Regions from separate parts of the Vibrio nigripulchritudo genome, predicted to be linked through region 1. Evidence: predicted binding sites of a transcription regulator. Region 1 holds the regulator's gene; each other region holds the start of a gene.
What was found. The regulator CRP, encoded in region 1, controls carbon source genes, mostly activating them, when cyclic AMP is high. The targets are predictions, from matches to a motif close to TGTGANNNNNNTCACA.
Positions count from the first base shown of each region.

Region 2: deoD (purine-nucleoside phosphorylase) is a predicted target of CRP. The motif match lies at 4,525-4,540, and genes of this name have one in related genera.
Region 3: cytR (DNA-binding transcriptional regulator CytR) is a predicted target of CRP. The motif match lies at 1,855-1,870, and genes of this name have one in related genera.

Region 1 covers NZ_AP027049.1:311,860-317,669, reverse strand. Annotated here, with positions in the region: gene QMG91_RS01540 (phosphoribulokinase) at 1-531, shown strand, start outside; gene crp (cAMP-activated global transcriptional regulator CRP) at 775-1,407, shown strand; gene rlmB (23S rRNA (guanosine(2251)-2'-O)-methyltransferase RlmB) at 1,480-2,220, opposite strand; gene rnr (ribonuclease R) at 2,238-4,697, opposite strand; gene QMG91_RS01520 (DUF3413 domain-containing protein) at 4,909-5,810, shown strand, end outside.
Region 2 covers NZ_AP027050.1:1,785,739-1,791,548, forward strand. Annotated here, with positions in the region: gene phrB (deoxyribodipyrimidine photo-lyase) at 1-750, opposite strand, end outside; gene QMG91_RS26335 (MerR family transcriptional regulator) at 755-1,567, opposite strand; gene QMG91_RS26340 (YbgA family protein) at 1,557-2,510, opposite strand; gene QMG91_RS26345 (FGGY-family carbohydrate kinase) at 2,678-4,303, opposite strand; gene deoD (purine-nucleoside phosphorylase) at 4,661-5,371, shown strand; gene QMG91_RS26355 (hypothetical protein) at 5,406-5,810, shown strand, end outside.
Region 3 covers NZ_AP027049.1:3,701,193-3,707,002, reverse strand. Annotated here, with positions in the region: gene QMG91_RS16965 (SPOR domain-containing protein) at 39-575, opposite strand; gene cytR (DNA-binding transcriptional regulator CytR) at 702-1,706, opposite strand; gene priA (primosomal protein N') at 1,959-4,160, opposite strand; gene rpmE (50S ribosomal protein L31) at 4,464-4,682, shown strand; gene QMG91_RS16945 (malic enzyme-like NAD(P)-binding protein) at 4,952-5,810, shown strand, end outside.

The DNA.
Region 1 (5,810 bases):
TTTACTCCATGGCAAGAGTTGCCAGAAGATTCCGACGTGCTCTTTTATGAAGGGTTGCATGGCGGTGTGGTTGATGGTGACGTAAACGCCTCACAGCACGTTGATTTACTGATCGGCATGGTGCCAATCGTTAACTTGGAGTGGATTCAGAAGTTCGTTCGTGACACTCGAGACAGAGGGCATTCAAAGGAAGCAGTAACAGACTCCATTGTTCGCTCCATGGACGATTACCTGAACTACATTACCCCGCAGTTTTCACGTACTCACATCAACTTTCAGCGAGTACCGACAGTAGATACTTCTAATCCTTTAGCTGCAAAAGGCATCCCCAGCTTAGATGAAAGTTTTGTAGTGATTCGTCTTCGTGGTATTAAAAACGTCGATTTCCCATATCTGTTGTCTATGATTCAAGGGTCATTTATGTCGCGACACAACACCCTTGTTGTGCCGGGGGGCAAGATGAGTTTTGCCATGGAGCTTATCGTTCAACCTATCCTTCAACAGCTCATCGAAACGGGCAAAATCGGTTAGTGATAAGAAGAAAAGTAAACCAAGTTGCTATAGCGTGATCATGTGCACATTTTTGCTTAGATAAACGCCAGTGTGTAACGATCAAAGTCAAGAAATCGTTTCAGAAAAAGGATACTATTTCTAACCGAAACATATGATAGCTTGCAGCATCAACTATAACACCCTATTCTAAATGACCAGTTCAATCTGGCTCAGTCGATATGGAAAGCTGCTGAGCAAGCCCTGCAGAGGAAGAAAGATATTATGGTTCTAGGTAAACCTCAAACCGATCCAACATTAGAGTGGTTCCTTTCACACTGTCATATTCATAAGTACCCATCAAAAAGTACTCTGATTCATGCTGGTGAAAAGGCAGAGACCCTGTACTACATTGTGAAAGGTTCTGTTGCCGTACTGATCAAGGATGAAGAAGGCAAAGAAATGATCTTGTCTTACCTCAACCAAGGTGATTTTATCGGCGAACTTGGTCTGTTCGAAGAAGACCAGGAACGTACCGCTTGGGTACGTGCGAAAACCCCGTGTGAAGTAGCAGAAATCTCATTTAAGAAGTTCCGTCAGCTGATTCAGGTTAACCCTGATATCCTAATGCGCCTTTCTGCGCAAATGGCGAACCGTCTTCAAACAACAAGCCAGAAAGTGGGCGACCTTGCATTCCTAGACGTAACAGGTCGTATCGCTCAAACGCTTCTGAACCTTGCGAAGCAACCAGACGCAATGACTCACCCAGACGGTATGCAAATCAAGATTACCCGTCAGGAAATCGGTCAAATCGTTGGCTGTTCTCGTGAAACAGTAGGTCGTATCCTGAAAATGCTGGAAGAGCAAAACCTCATCTCAGCACACGGTAAGACTATCGTTGTTTACGGCACTCGCTAACTTTCTTAGCGATACAGATTTAAAAAAACCACCAACGCAAGTTGGTGGTTTTTTATTATCTAATGCAAGCCTTTAGACGTTTTGGCGCTGACGAACCGCTTCGAACAAACATATCCCAGATGCGACTGACACATTCAAGCTGGATACGCTTCCCGCCATCGGAATCTTAATAAGATCATCGCAGGTTTCACGAGTCAGACGGCGCATGCCATCACCTTCAGCCCCCATGACAATGGCTAATGCACCACTAAGCTTAGCCTGGTAGATGTCGTGAGTCGCTTCACCAGCGGTACCAACAAACCACACACCTTTCTCCTGTAATGCACGCATAGTACGCGCAAGATTAGTCACACGAACTAATGGCACTGTTTCAGCGGCACCACAGGCGACCTTACTCACAGTTGCTGTCATTGGCGCTGATTTGTCTTTTGGTACGATCACCGCGGCGACGCCTGCGGCATCTGCATTTCGCAGACAAGCGCCAAGGTTATGAGGATCGGTGACTCCATCTAACACCAACAGCAAAGGCTGCTCATGCTGAGCCAGAATATCGTCCAAGTCGTTTTCATTGAGCGCTTTTGCCGGTTTTACGCGGGCGATGATCCCTTGGTGATTTGCTCCTTTGGCTTTGTCATCCAGCGCCTTTCTTCCCATTTGCTGAATGGAAATCCCAACATTCTGAAGTTCATTCAGCAAAGGCAATAAACGGTCATCCTGACGTCCTTTCAATACAAATGCTTCAATAAAACGTACCGGGTCTTTTTCCAGCACAGCTTTTACGGCATGAATGCCATAAAGGAATTCGTTACTCATGGTCTGACCTATTCAGATTACTTCTTCTTGCCTTGAGACTTTCGGTTCTTTGTGCGTGATTTTTTCTTACGCGCCTTTTCAGCCTTGGTCTTCTTACGTGTTTTAGCTGGCTCACTGGAGCCATCTGGTCGTTTAGTGGGTTCTACAAGGGCTTTTGCCTTTCCACCAGGCTTTCGCGCTTTGATTGCAGCTTTCTTTTTACTCACCGCTTTCTTATCTGCCTGTGCAGCACGCTTCTTCGCCGTTTTACCTTTGCCGCGTAGCTTACGACTTGTTTCCACTAATTCAAAGTCTATTTGACGATCATCGAGATTGACCGACAGAACCTTCACTTTAACCGCATCGCCCAGACGATAGATGTTTCCGAAGCTCTCACCGATAAGCCTTTGACCAATAGGATCAAATTGATAGTAATCGTTAGCTAGTGAAGAAATATGAACCAGACCGTCAATGTGAAGCTCTGTCAGGCGAACAAAGAAGCCGAAACCGGTTACGTTAGCAATCACACCATCCAGTTCTTCACCAACGTGGTCTTGCATGTATTCACATTTCAGCCAGTCAGCAACCTCACGAGTCGCATCGTCTGCGCGGCGTTCCGTCATCGAGCACTGCTCACCATAGACATCCATATCGTCAAAGGAGTAGTGGAAGCCACCCGTTGGCGTCCAGCGATCCGTGTTTCTACCGTCTTCTTTTGCGATCAGGTATTTAATCGCACGGTGCAGTAGCAAATCAGGATAACGGCGAATCGGCGAAGTAAAGTGCGCGTAGCGTTTTAGCGCCAGACCAAAGTGCCCAACATTGTCAGCGTTGTACACCGCCTGTTTCATTGAACGCAGTAACATGGTCTGAATCAGCTCTTTGTCCTGACGTTCACCAATCTGCTTCATTAAGTTCGCATAATCAGTTGGGGAAGGTTCCAGCCCACCAGTCAGGTTTAATCCAAGCTCTCCCAAGAAATCACGGAAGCCTTGTAAACGCTCTTCACCCGGCGTTTCGTGTATACGGAACAAAGCAGGCTCTTTCAGCTTTTCAACTAAAGATGCCGACGCAATGTTGGCTAAAATCATACACTCTTCGATGATCTTGTGTGCGTCGTTACGAACAACTGGTTCGATACGGTCAATCTTGCGGTCGGAGTTGAAAATAAATTTCGCTTCAACGGTTTCAAACTCAATAGCACCACGGTTATCACGCGACTGCTTTAGCACACCGTACATCTTGTGAAGTTCTTCAAGATGAGGCACTAAAGGTTCGTATCGCTGACGCAGTTCTTCATCACCTTCAAGGATGGCGCTGACTTTGTTGTAGGTCAGGCGAGCATGTGAGTTCATCACGGCTTCGTAGTGCTTGTAGCCGGATAACCGACCGGATGCCGAGATGGTCATTTCACACACCATGCACAAGCGGTCCACTTGTGGGTTTAATGAGCACAATCCGTTAGACAAGACTTCAGGGAGCATAGGAACAACCTGAGACGGGAAGTACACGGAGTTACCACGATTGATGGCTTCTTTATCCAACGCAGTATCAGGGCGGACGTAGTAGCTAACATCTGCAATGGCAACCCATAAGCGCCATCCGCCGCCGCGCTTCGCTTCACAAAATACAGCGTCATCAAAGTCTCGCGCGTCTTCACCATCGATAGTAACTAAGGGGAGATCTCGTAAATCAACACGCCCTTTCTTGGCATCCTCTGGGACATGTTCACCTAAACCAGCGATTTGTTTTTCGACCTCTTCTGGCCACACATCCGGGATTTGGTGTGTGCGGATAGCAATCTGTGTTTCCATACCCGGCGCCATATTTTCGCCCAGTACTTCAACAATTTTCCCCATCATTCCACGAGAACGAGTGGCACGATCGGTAATTTCAATCACTACTACGTTCCCCATTCGCGCGCCGCAGCGATGCTCTTTGGGAATCAAGACATCCTGGCTAATGCGTGAATCATCAGGAACGACGTAGGAGTATTCTTGTTCCATAAAGTAACGCCCGACAATCTGAGTCTTACGCTCTTCAAGTACACGTACCAACCGACCCTCTTTGCGGCCACGTTTGTCGGTTCCGGCAGGCTGAACCAATACATAATCACCGTGAATCAGAGTTTTCATTTGGTGATAAGGCAGCAGAATATCGTTGTCTTTGCCTGTACTGCCATCTGGTCTCACCCAACCATGTCCATCCTTATGACCCAGTACAACCCCTTTCACCAGTTCCAGTTTATCTGGCAGGGCATAACACTGGCGTCGGGTGAACACCAGTTGACCATCACGCTCCATGGCACGCAGTCGACGACGCAAGCCTTCATACTGTTCTTCTCCAGAAAGCTTTAGTGCGTCAAACAAATCATTGCGATTCATTGGCACATTTGCCTTTTCCAAAAACTCGATGATGAATTCACGGCTGGGAATAGGATTGTCGTATTTGTCGGATTCGCGCGCGGCAAATGGGTCGTTAGGTGTGTTTTGAGACATAGGAGGGCCTGTTAAAGATTGGATAGATCTTAAGTATATCTAAATCTTACGACTACCTACAGCTTAAGAGATGTCATCGCGCCAATTATTGTGTTTATTCGAAATTGCCCAGTTAATCGATTATCTGGACAATTTGTGACAAATCGATGTGATAAATATTCAGCTAAACAAATTTTATGCAATATATAGGTCTGGTAAATGGATGCTTGAAATGTACTTCAGATCCTTTGTAAAATGCCCGACTCTTTCTGGATACCCATTAGATTTTATGTTTTTTTCTGCGCTTCGCGAGAAGCTTTGCTTTAACTCGCGATGGATTTTCTGCTTACTACTATTGAACACCGTTTTATTGTGTTTGATTGCGCTGCCCTATGTCAGTTGGATGGATATTCCTGAAGGTAGTTGGTTGTCATACCCTTATATCTTTTCCACGCAAGTGGGTCTGTTTGGGCTAATGGCCGTACTCTGTGCCATTCCATCTCTCTTGCTGCTGTGGCTTCCCACTCGCCTCTTCCGGTTTATTGCTGTCCTGCCATTTATCGTGACAGCCGTAATGGTTGCCATTGACACTCAGGTATATAACCAATATCGCTTCCATTTAAATGGATTCGTTTTTGAGCTGTTGATTGAGGGCGGTGACCAGATTATTGATGTCTCGTGGTTTACCTTGTTGGTCGGTGGTGTGGTGGTGTTTGGATTAATCAACGCCATTATCATGACCATTGTGCTCGCTAACCGCTGGGTAAAAACGAAAAAGCGTTATTTCCTGTTGGGTATCAGCGTATGGTTCAGTTGTCTGCTGTTTAGCCAGCTGACTCACGCTTGGAAGTACGCAAACTTTGATCAGGTTATCCCGAGTTACAGCCATCACTGGCCACTCTATCTTCCTCTTACTGCCAATGACTGGTTGGAAGATAATGGTTGGGTAGAACAACAGGCAGGTCGTGATGCTCATACTAAAATCTCGCATCAGAAGGTCACCAACCTAAATTACCCTCTAAAGCCAATTGCTGTTGAGGCTGGTTCAGAAACACCAAACATGGTTGTGATTGTGCTTGATGCCTGGCGTTTTGATGATGCAAACGAACAAGTCACGCCGAATATCGAAACGTT
Region 2 (5,810 bases), on a different replicon from region 1:
CAAAGCCAGATAGGGAGAAAGACGACTCGTACCCTCAATGGCAGGTAAATCCCTGTCGTCTTTGTACTGAGAAGCACTTTCGCGACAGAAATCTCTCAGTTTCTGGATGATGGATTCGGTGTCCACAGCATAAGCCGCGCTGTCTTCCGTTGGGTATGTGAAATGACACTTATGATTAAATTCTTCAACGATATTGAGCAACAACCCTACCCCGGGGAAAGCGTCATTTGCGCGCTTCAGCCTTGGCGAAACAGTCACACCAGCCATAGAGACCTTGGCTAACCATGCGCGCTTAAAAGGGGTAAATACTTTGAAATAGTCGCCCTGTTTATTCAGCACACTTCGCGGAGGCATGACGCATTTGTCGTGATAAAAATGAACGTCTTTTCCTTCTATTTCGAGAGCTTCTATCTGCCTGTCACGTTGCTGCTCGTTCAATTCATACTCGCGGTTCGCGTGCACACCATTAACGGTTTCAAGACACAACAAAGAACGAATCATGGAAACCTGATCAGCGAACATCGAGACTTCCTGATACAACAACGGAATATTGAGTTCATGCAGTTCCCGTTGCAATTCGTATAACCTGCGATAAAGGAAATCTGCCTGAATCGGCGCTTTGTTGTGTGATTTCCATTGTTGAGGGGCTGCCAAAAACAGTGCCACAACGGGTTCACCAGTCGCGACTGCCTGATTTAGAGCGGTGTTATCTATCGTTCTGAGATCACGACGAAACCATACGATTTGCATAGGGCTAAGCTTGCTCCTGATTGCTGAAGTAGACCTGATGGATAAGCGGTGAATACCCTACTTCGTAAAATTTAGATTCAACAAACTCTTTGATGTCACCCGCGACTTTGGCACCAATATTTTTGCTGCAATGGAAATACACCTGAGACACTTTGCCCGGGTCGAGCATTTCAGACAAACCGCTGATGTCTTCCACCCCTTCTAACATGGTGACTCGGTTTCCGCTGTCTGAAAGCAGCAAAGCATGGATTCGGGTATCAACGCTGCCTGCTGAGTCAAAACTCACCAGCAATGCTTTTTTGTTCGCCGCAACCTTGTTTTCAGACTCGATGATTCGGTTCGACACCGTAATCAACAAAGACTGGAACAGAGAAACCTGAAGCGATCGCTGCGTCGCTTTCACCGATTCCAGTGCCTCCTGAACCGGATGAATGACCTTATCAACCACGTGCTGTGTGGGATACTCCTTAAACAACCCCGACAGGATTTTGTCGCCTTTTCCCGAGTCCATTTCAGCGATAGCCTGAAGCAGCTGTTCTACTTCATGTAATGATTCATCAACCACTTGCGCCTGACTGGACTGAGCTCCGTTCTTAATCAGCTCTTTCACTTTGCCGATAGGCACGCCTTTATTGAGCCAGCCCTGAATTTCTCGTATCAGGTCGATGTCTTTTTCTGAAAAGAGTCGGTGTCCTTTCTCGGTACGTTTAGGCTGAATTAACCCATAGCGGCGCTGCCACGCTCTTAATGTAACGGGCTTGATGCCCGTCATTTCTGAAACCTCTCTTATCGCAAAGCGAGGGGTTTTATAATGCATATCGTAATCTCAATTCTTGTGGGTATGGGTCTAGAAACTTTTGTTGCTGCAGGTAAGCATCTGGGAATGTACTCAGGTAATGCTTAATCAGCGTTAACGGTGCCAGCAATGGCAATAAGCCCTGACGATAATCGTGAATGGTATCAGCCAGCTCTTTTTTCTGCCCTTTGTCTAAATCACGTTTGAAGTATCCCTGCAAATGCATAAGCACATTGGTATTGTTTTTGCGACTGGCGCGGTGCTTGAGTGCGTTCATAAATGCAGTGCGATATTCAAGGTAGAATGTCTCTGCGTCGTAGTTTTTGATGTTGGCAACTAAGCGACCCAGAGAACGGTAAGATGCCGGGTGGTGTGCCATCAGCGTCAACTTATAGCGGGAATGGAACTCGACTATTTTCCTCGGTGTCGGCTTTCCATCCATCGAGTCATAGAAGTCTTTCAATGCATAGATGCGAGAGATAAAGTTTTCTTTTAGAAACGGGTCATGAAGACGACCGTCTTCCTCTACAGGCAACCACGGCATTTTTTCCATCAGAACTTTGGTGTACAAGCCCACCCCTTCTTTCGATGCGCTGTGTTTTTTGTACACTTTGACGCGTTCCATCCCGCAAGTGGGAGACTTGGCGCACACCACGTAACCGCATAGGTCTTCAGAAATCAGGTCTTCGACTTTGTTTTCTGAGTAATCCAGCATTTGTTGTGTGTACACTTTGTCCTGATTTTTGGATTCAACCAGAGCGACGCGCTCTTCTTCACTGATAAGACGGATTACAGGGCGGGGAACAGGCATTCCGATACCCACTTCCGGGCATACAGGAACAAACTTCACGTACTCCGAAAAGTCTTTTACTAAGAAATTATTGATCTTGTGGCCGGAGTCAAAACGAACTTTTTCACCAACGACACAAGCGCTCACACCAATTTTGATTTCATTCGTAGCCATAGTCTCGCCCCTTTTTCCTGAATCAGGTGGATTGATTAGTTTGTACAATTATTTTTCTTGTACAACTATCTATAGCAAAACGATCACATCGATACAAAAAATATTTTTGTATCGATATTTTGTACAGCTTAAGATTCGAGAAGAAGAACTAGAAAACTGATATAAAATCAGAACGTTCGGGATTCACGCACCAGTCTCTGCAACTTAATATAGGTTTGGTATCTTTTTTCGTGAACTTGCTTAATTCGACCATCAGCAGGTGTATAACTTTCTCCAAACACAGACATCCCTTTCATCGCTTCCTGCATATCTGGATACGCGTTGGCAGCGACTGCCGCGAGGATCGCGCTTCCCAACATCACGGGCTCTGGTGCCTGAGGTGCCACCACTTTCACTCCCGTAGCATCCGCAAGAATCTGGCGTATGAGAGGATCCTGTCCTGCACCACCACTTATCACCACCTGACTGATGCTAAGTCCACGCTCTTCCTGCACTTCTATAATCTGTCGTAAACCATAAGCCAGACCGCAAACGCCTGCTACGTAAAGCTTTTGGAGATTATCTATCGAATGTTCCATATCCAGACCCAGAATGGCAGCGCGCGCATCAGGATCGGCATTCGGAGCCCGATTACCTAAAAACTCAGGCAATACGTGCATCCCTTCCACCATAGTGACCGCGTCACTCCACTCTGTGATCTGGCTTTTCACACCTTCAGATAGATAGTGCACTGGCGATTTACCATCGATATTCGCCATGGCTTTCAGCTCTGAGTAGGCAGGATGTAAACTCACCAAATGATCGATAGCCGCTCCTGCCGCCGACTGACCCGCCTCATTGAGCCACATGCCCGGCACCATTGCTGAGTAGTAAGGACCCCAGACGCCCGGAACCAATACCTGATTCGGTGAGGATGTCATGGTGCAAGCGGAAGTCCCAAACACATAAGCCAGGCTGGCACTGGGGTCAGCTTCTCCTTCTTCATTCAGAGCACCAACAGATCCTACCCCACCTGCGTGAGCATCAATCAAGCCAGCCGCAACTGCCGTGCCTTGATTAAGCCCCAAATGTTCAGCCGCGTCTTGAGTCAGCCCGCTTGCAAGCGCGGTTCCCGGAGCGACAATATCGGTTCCAACTTTACTGAATCCGCCATCCGCCAAATCATCTAAGCCAAATTCACGAAAATAGCTTTCGTCCCAACGGTTTTCATGAGCCAGATATGTCCACTTACATACCGTTGTACAGATTGACCTCGCAAGAGAACCACTGGACTTCCAGGTGAGAAAGTCGGTCAGGTCAAAAAAGTAACGAGCCTTGTTGTAGGTATCTGGTAAGTTTTCTTTCAGCCAGATGAGCTTTGGCGTCTGCATTTCCGGAGAAATACGGTTGCCGACAAATTTCAGCACTGAGTGACCTTGTTCGTTAATGCGTTTTGCTTGAGGTGTTGCACGCTGATCCATCCAGACAAGGATATTTCGTTCAGATTTACCATGAGTACCAACCGAAAGAGGTTGATCGTTCTCTCCAATCACAACTAAGGAACAGGTGGCATCAAACGAGATACCTATTACGGTATCTTTTGGCACACCCGATTCAGACAATACCGTTCGGACACAGTGACCAACCGATTCCCATATCTGGTCTGAGGACTGTTCATAGTGCGCATTGCCCTCACTGAACATAACAATGTCCTGCTTAACTGAGCCAATCTGTTTGCCTTTCAGATCAAACAACCCGGCTCGCGCGCTACCTGTTCCAACGTCTACCCCAATCACATAACGGTTATCTGGCATGTTTCTCCTTCCTTGTTTCTTTGTAGATAACGCCAACTACAGATAGTTAACACCCTGACTTCAAACGATGGAATATGGGGAAAAGAGTAATGTCATTTTTGACACAGCATTGATATCAAAACTGTGCGTCTGAATAGCAAACGTTAAGCAAATCGATTGCATTCCCGCTTTCAACACATTTGGTTATCAATAGAGGTATTTGGTAGGAAATAGCGTTTTTCTGTGACTTAGATCTCAAGGCGTTAACGCTGACAGGGCTAGTATTGCTCCCAAGAAGAAAACCCTGTTCAACAGATTTGGTAATTGTTGTCGCACGTTTCCTGCGAATTACCAGAACTCACTTTGGAGAGTATCAATATGGCAACCCCACACATTAACGCACAAGCGGGCGATTTTGCAGAAACAGTCCTAATGCCAGGCGATCCGTTGCGCGCAAAATTCATTGCAGAAAACTTCCTGGAAGACGCTAAGCAAGTTTGTGATGTGAGAAACATGTTTGGTTTTACTGGTACTTACAAAGGTAAAAAAGTATCTGTGATGGGTCACGGTATGGGTATCCCATCTGCGTGCATCTACACTCACGAGCTGATCTCTGAATACGGTGTTAAAAACATCATCCGTATCGGTAGCTGTGGTGCCGTAAAAGACGACGTAAACCTAATGGACGTCGTTATCGGCATGGGTGCATCGACGGACTCTAAAGTGAACCGTATCCGCTTCGCGAACCACGATTTCGCAGCAGTCGCTGACTTTGGTCTTCTGGAAGAAGCAGTGAAGCAGGCACGTGCGAATAACGTGCCGGTGAAAGTGGGCAACGTATTCTCTGCCGACCTTTTCTACACACCTGAAGCGGACATTTTTGAAAAAATGGAGAAGCTGGGCATCTTGGGCGTAGATATGGAAGCCGCTGGCATCTACGGCGTAGCTGCTGAACTTGGTGCAAAAGCGCTGACCATTCTTACTGTTTCCGACCACATTATCCGTGGCGAGAAGCTGTCTGCTGAAGATCGTCAGAAATCATTCAACGACATGATGACAGTTGCACTAGAAACCGCAATTAACCTGTAATTTTTACAACCATTTTATTCCCGAGGGGGCGATCGTGTCAGATGGCAAGCTGCCAAAAGATGCAGATGGGTTGCAACTCAACTTTTGTAAAACATTGGCGTGTGACAACTTTGGATTGAGTGATGCAGAACGGTATGTCTTGCAGCATGCTAACCCTAAGCGTCCGGCGATGGTGTGCCGTGAGTGTGGTGCTTTCCCCCCCTTACTTAATAATCGCGAAGTTCTGAATGAACTGAGCAGGCTTAGAGCCGTGCATAGCGACGGTTTGCCAGCGTGTCGTAACCCCAATTGTGAAAATGCTGGCAAAACCGTCCATACCCACAAACACCTTTATCATGCGTTTGGGTATAGTGGCGATCGTCAAAGATACCGCTGTAAATCCTGCCAATCGACGTTTGTTGATAAATGGTCTGGCAGCAATGCCAAAATCGAATTTCAG
Region 3 (5,810 bases), 630 kb from region 1:
CCCTGAGAATGTTTGATGTTTTGTGTTTTATACATCGGTTATTGCGATTCTTTCCAAATAGCGCACGGTTCGATTTTTGCCCGTTGTAGTTTATGGCGATCGCGCTCCGCATCGCGTTTGAAGGTGTAAGGCCCCAATACGACGCGATACCAGCTACTGCCTTCTTTCTTACGAATCTTGCTACTGATCCCCTGAAAAGCAATATCCACTTTACGAGCTTCTGCCTGCGCCAGAGTTTTATATGCACCACACTGCATGATGTAAGGAATATCAGAAACCACTTGTTCTTTGGCTTCGACCTGTACTTCACGTTTGGGCAGTGATTCAACGTACTCCCACTTTTCCTCTGGTGGAGGTGGCAGTGGTTTTGGTTTGCTGACGGGCTTTTTCGGTTTTTCCGCCACTTGTGGTTTAGGCGGTTCCGGGTCCTGGCTTAGTGTATAAAGCCCATAACCAAATGCGCCAGCCAGTAATATGGCGACGATGCCTGCTTTCCACGGCTTCTTATTGGATGTTTGTTTTCTGGTAGGCTTTTTTTGCCCACGTCCTCTTCTTACGTAATCTTTATTTGCCACGGTTTAACAGCTTGCGTTCAATAAAAAACGGGTAACATGGTAATCCAGAATTACTCTGGAAAACCAGTGTTACCATTGAAAAGCTTGCAGGTGTGTCCATCTTTTGGGTCACAGACCCATGAAGCCTTAGCTTCTTGGAGGCGCTGCGCTGTCTCGGATTTTCAGTTCTGTTTCCAGTAGACGTGATCCGGCATGTACATCTCTGCCTTTGAGTATCTCAAGCAGCATCAACATTGCCTGACGACCGATCTCGTAGCGAGGTTGGGTAATCGTCGTCAATGGTGGATCACAGAACTCCGCGAACTGAATATCATCAAACCCGACAACAGACAGGTCTTGAGGTACTTTCAATCCAGCCGCTTTTGCTCCCTTAATAGCGCCGATTGCCATGGCGTCATTGTGGCAGAAAACGGCAGTTGGTGGTTCCGGAAGTGCCAGAAGTTTTGCGATTGCCTTTTGCCCTGATTCAAAGGTGAAATCGCCCATTTCCTTATAGGTTGGATTCATGGTGATGCCAGCGCGACGTAAAGCCTGCTGATAACCTTGGTTACGGAACTGACACAATGCTGCATCGTCAGGCCCTGAAATCTGAGCAATCTTCGAATGACCCATTTGGGTGAGGTAGTTCACCGCTTCGAACGAAGACGTTAGGTTATCAATGTGCACTGTCGGCAATTCCAGTTCCGGTGCGAATTCACAAGCCATGACCAGTGGTGGCAAGTTCTTCTGTTCCGGTTTGCTGACATCAAACGGCAGGTGTGTCCCCAATAACAACATGCCGTCTGCTTGTTTGGTAAAGACCAGGTTGACCAGTGAGCTCTCTCGTTTCTTCTGCTGACCGCTGTCTCCTAACAATACGAGATACCCGTTTTCCACGGCTACATCCTCAATGCCGCGAATGATCTCTGTAAAGTAGGAGTCGCAAATGTCAGGGACGATTGCAACGATAGTTTTGGATTCATTACGTCGTAAGTTTCTTGCCAGTGAATTCGGCGAATAACCAGCTTCCAAAACGGCGCTTTCCACACGTTTACGTGTCGTCGACGAAACCTTCTCAGGATTCATCAAAGCCCTCGATACCGTTGCAGTTGAAACTCCTGCTAGCTGGGCAACATCCTTCATTGTCGCCATAATAAGTTGTCCTCTTTATTTTTCATGGCTGTATTTAAGCATCTATAACAATTAAACCTAGCGCTGACGTGAGCAACTTTTTATTGGATATTTTATGCTCTAAATTAAGATTAATTTACGGGCAGATTAACAAATTTTGCATGAGTACCGTGACATCAATCACATAGGATCATATTCGTTTTCTCAAACTAGCTACAAAGTCTGATCCAGTAACAGAACTGACATCACATCAATTTACAGAGATTTTACTTATCAGGAGAGATCTTGCGGTTCGATGTCAGTGGTCCAGCGCACTTTTTTCGCCATCGGCAATGTGTCGATGACTGGTTTTGAACTGTACAGTAACTGTTGCATTAAAGAACGTGATGGGGCTTGCAACATTAATTGCCATCGTGATTTTCCCGCACGGCGTGCCAGAGGTGCAGGCATTGGTCCCAACACCATACATTCATCATTGAAAAGCGGATGTGATTCAATAGTTTGCCTGACCTGACGCAGGAATAATTCTCCAGCTCCTTCCTGATTCGCTTCGGCGCGAAATAAGGTCAAGAAAGCGTAAGGCGGCAGCAGCGCGAGCTTCCTTTCTTCTAAAGCTGTGCTGGCGAAATGACGATAGCCTTTATGAATGAGCGCCTGTAGAAGTTGGTGCTCTGGGTGATGAGTCTGAAGGATAACTTCACCGGCTTTACTGGCTCTCCCTGCTCTCCCTGCCACTTGAATGAACAATTGAGCCAGTCTTTCTGATGCTCGAAAATCTGAGCTATAGAGTGAGCTGTCCACATCGATAAGCCCTACTAACGTGACGTCCGGGAAGTGATGCCCTTTCGCCAGCATTTGTGTGCCAATCAGAATCTGGTACTCGTTATTACGAATCGCCTTAAGCGCGGTTTCCAGGCTGCCTTTTCGACGAGTGCTGTCTCGGTCTATTCGAATGGCTTTAAAATCGGGGAATAAAGTGGCTAACTGTTCTTCCAACTGCTCTGTGCCCACTCCCACGGAAACCAGTTGTGTTGAGCCGCAGCCCTGGCATTGGTGTATGACAGGATGTTGTGCCCCACAGTGGTGACAACGCATTTCACGGCTGTGTTGGTGAAAGGTGTAATAAGCATCGCAGCGATGGCAATCCGCTATCCACCCACATTCATGACACATCAGAGCAGGGGAGTAACCGCGTCGGTTAAGAAACAACATCACCTGATTGCCCGCATTGAGGTGTTTACGCATTTCCGCTATCAGCGGAGCAGACAGCCCGCTTTCGAGATACAGCCCTTTTACATCCAATACTTTATTGGTGGTGGGTACGGCAGACCCCGCTCGGTTTGAAAGCGTTAAGTGATGATATTTGCCCGTCAGGGCATTGTGCAGCGTTTCGAGTGCGGGTGTTGCGCTACCCAAAACCACAGGAATCTTTTCTTTGGCTGCGCGCATCACTGCCACATCCCGCGCGTGATAACGAAGGCTGTCCTGTTGCTTGTAGGAGGCATCGTGTTCTTCATCGACGATGATGATGCCCAGGTCAGCAAACGGCGTCAGGAGCGCACTGCGAGTGCCAATTACGATGCCTGCGTGCTTATCCCGCGCAGCCAACCAGGCGTTAAGGCGCTCGGTATCGTTCAGCCCAGAGTGGATCACTTCAACCGGAACCTGAAAGCGCCGTTTGAAGCGATTGATGGTTTGTGGTGTTAACCCGATTTCAGGAACCAGTACCAATGCCTGCCTGCCTTTTTCCAAAACAGGCTTGATCATATTGAGGTAAACCTCGGTTTTGCCTGAACCTGTCACCCCTTCAAGTAAGAAGCAGCCATAACTTTGATGGCTGTTTACCGCAGCAATCGCGACGGACTGTTCTTCATTCAACTTGGGCTTGTCGTCGTCACTTTCTACTTCGTTTGACCAGTTAATGGCTTTGGGCTGGCGTTCTCGCTGCTCTATCCAGCCTTTGTCCTCTAAGGTATTCAAAACGGAGCTGGAGACTTCATTATCCAGCATCGCCTGATGGGAAACCGGTCCATTTTCCAGTAATCCCATTACCTTTGCTTGCTGAACCGCACGCCCAAAACCAGTCATCAAGCGGTCTTTACCTGCCGGAGTGATGAACCATTCTTTCAACGCAGTAAAGTCGGCGGCACGCCCTTTTCGCAACATTGCAGGCATGGCGTTAGCTAGCGTGTCACCAAGCGGATAAAGGTAAAACTGGCTGCACCAATGAAGAAGAGAATATAACGAGTCTGACCACACAGGCTTGTCATCAAGCACTTCTTTAATGGTTTTGAGCTGGTGTAGAGGAAACTCCGACTGAGAAACAAGCTCGGTCACAACGCCTACCAGAGTCTGCCTGCCAAAAGGTACGCTAACGCGCCCACCAATAACCGGGAACTGGTGGGAAGCGATAAGGTAGTCAAATTGCTTGTCTAATGGGACGGGCAAGGCGACTCTGGCAATAGAAGGGCGCATAAATCTTTTATAATGAACCTGATAGGAATGATCTGATTATAACTGAGTTAGTAAGGTCAGGTAACCTAACGGTGTTGTGTTACTGAAATTCGAATGTCTTACCCTCTAGGGTAAGGCGAAATAAAACCACACTGTTTGTGAAAATAGTTGGCGAAAAAACTGCCAAATAGGTTGATCCTACCCTCATGTTTCATTACTATACTGCGCCTTGATGATGTGGTCATTCTGCATCGAATTATCTAAACTACGTGTGGTGTCCGGCATAGAATCGGATAGCGACACGGCCCAATTTGAGGTTATCCCATGAAAGTAGGTATTCACCCAGAATACAAATCTGTTGCAGCAACTTGTTCTTGTGGCAACACGTTTGAGTTCCAGACAACTCTAGAAAAAGAGTCAATCCACCTGGACGTATGTGACAAATGTCACCCATTCTACACAGGTAAGCAGCGTATCGTTGATACTGGCGGCCGTGTAGATCGCTTCAACAAGCGTTTCGGTGCTCTAAGCAGCAAGAAGTAATTACGTACTCGTAATACTGACCAAATTTGAAAAGGACGCCCTCGGCGTCCTTTTTTCGTTGATGAAATAAATATTTTTTGATTTAGCTCTCGGTTAAGTGGTCTTAGCTCTTCCAAAATTGCCTTTCTTTAACTTAGCTAATCTATGAAGAATGCAAGTCATACTTTAGTATAACAACAGAGCTTGAGCCTTTTTTGCGGTCGGTATCAGCTCACCATGCAACAAATGCACTTTACCCCAACAAAAAACAATAATTGGAACGTCCCCACATGTCTGAAGACAACACCCTACAAGATTTTCGCCAACAAGCTCTGGACTATCACGCTCAACCTACAGCCGGAAAGATTTCTGTCGAACTGACAAAACCTGCCAATACCGTCGAAGACCTCGCTCTTGCGTACAGTCCTGGTGTGGCAGAGCCAGTCCGTGAAATCGCGCAAAACGCCGATAACGTTTACAAGTACACCGCTAAAGGAAATATGGTTGCCGTTATTTCCAACGGAACCGCCATCCTTGGTTTGGGTAACTTGGGTCCTCTGGCGTCAAAACCCGTGATGGAAGGGAAATCCCTTCTGTTTAAACGCTTTGCTGGTCTGGATTCGATTGATATTGAAGTAAAGCATCGCACCATCGACGAGTTTGTCGATACGGTTGCCAACATTGCCGACACCTTCGGTGGCATTAACCTGGAAGACATCAAAGCCCCAGACTGTTTCGAGATTGAGCAACGCTTGATTGAGCGTTGTGACGTGCCTGTTTTCCACGATGACCAGCATGGTACGGCTATCGTTACTGCTGCTGGTATGCTGAACGCCATCGAACTACAAGGTAAAAAGCTGGAAGACGCCACTATCGTCTGTTTGGGCGCTGGTGCGGCAGCCGTTGCCTGCATGGAGCTTTTGATTAAATGTGGCGCGCAGCGTGAGAAAATCTACATGCTGGACCGCAAAGGGGTGATTCACACCCGTCGCGACGATTTGAACGAGTACAAGCAACTGTTTGCCAATAACACCGACAAACGCACGCTTGAGGATGTCATTGACGGTGCCGATTTGTTCCTGGGTGTGTCTGGCCCTGATTTACTGCCAGCAGAAGCGTTAAAGCTAATGGCAGACAAACCAGTAGTGT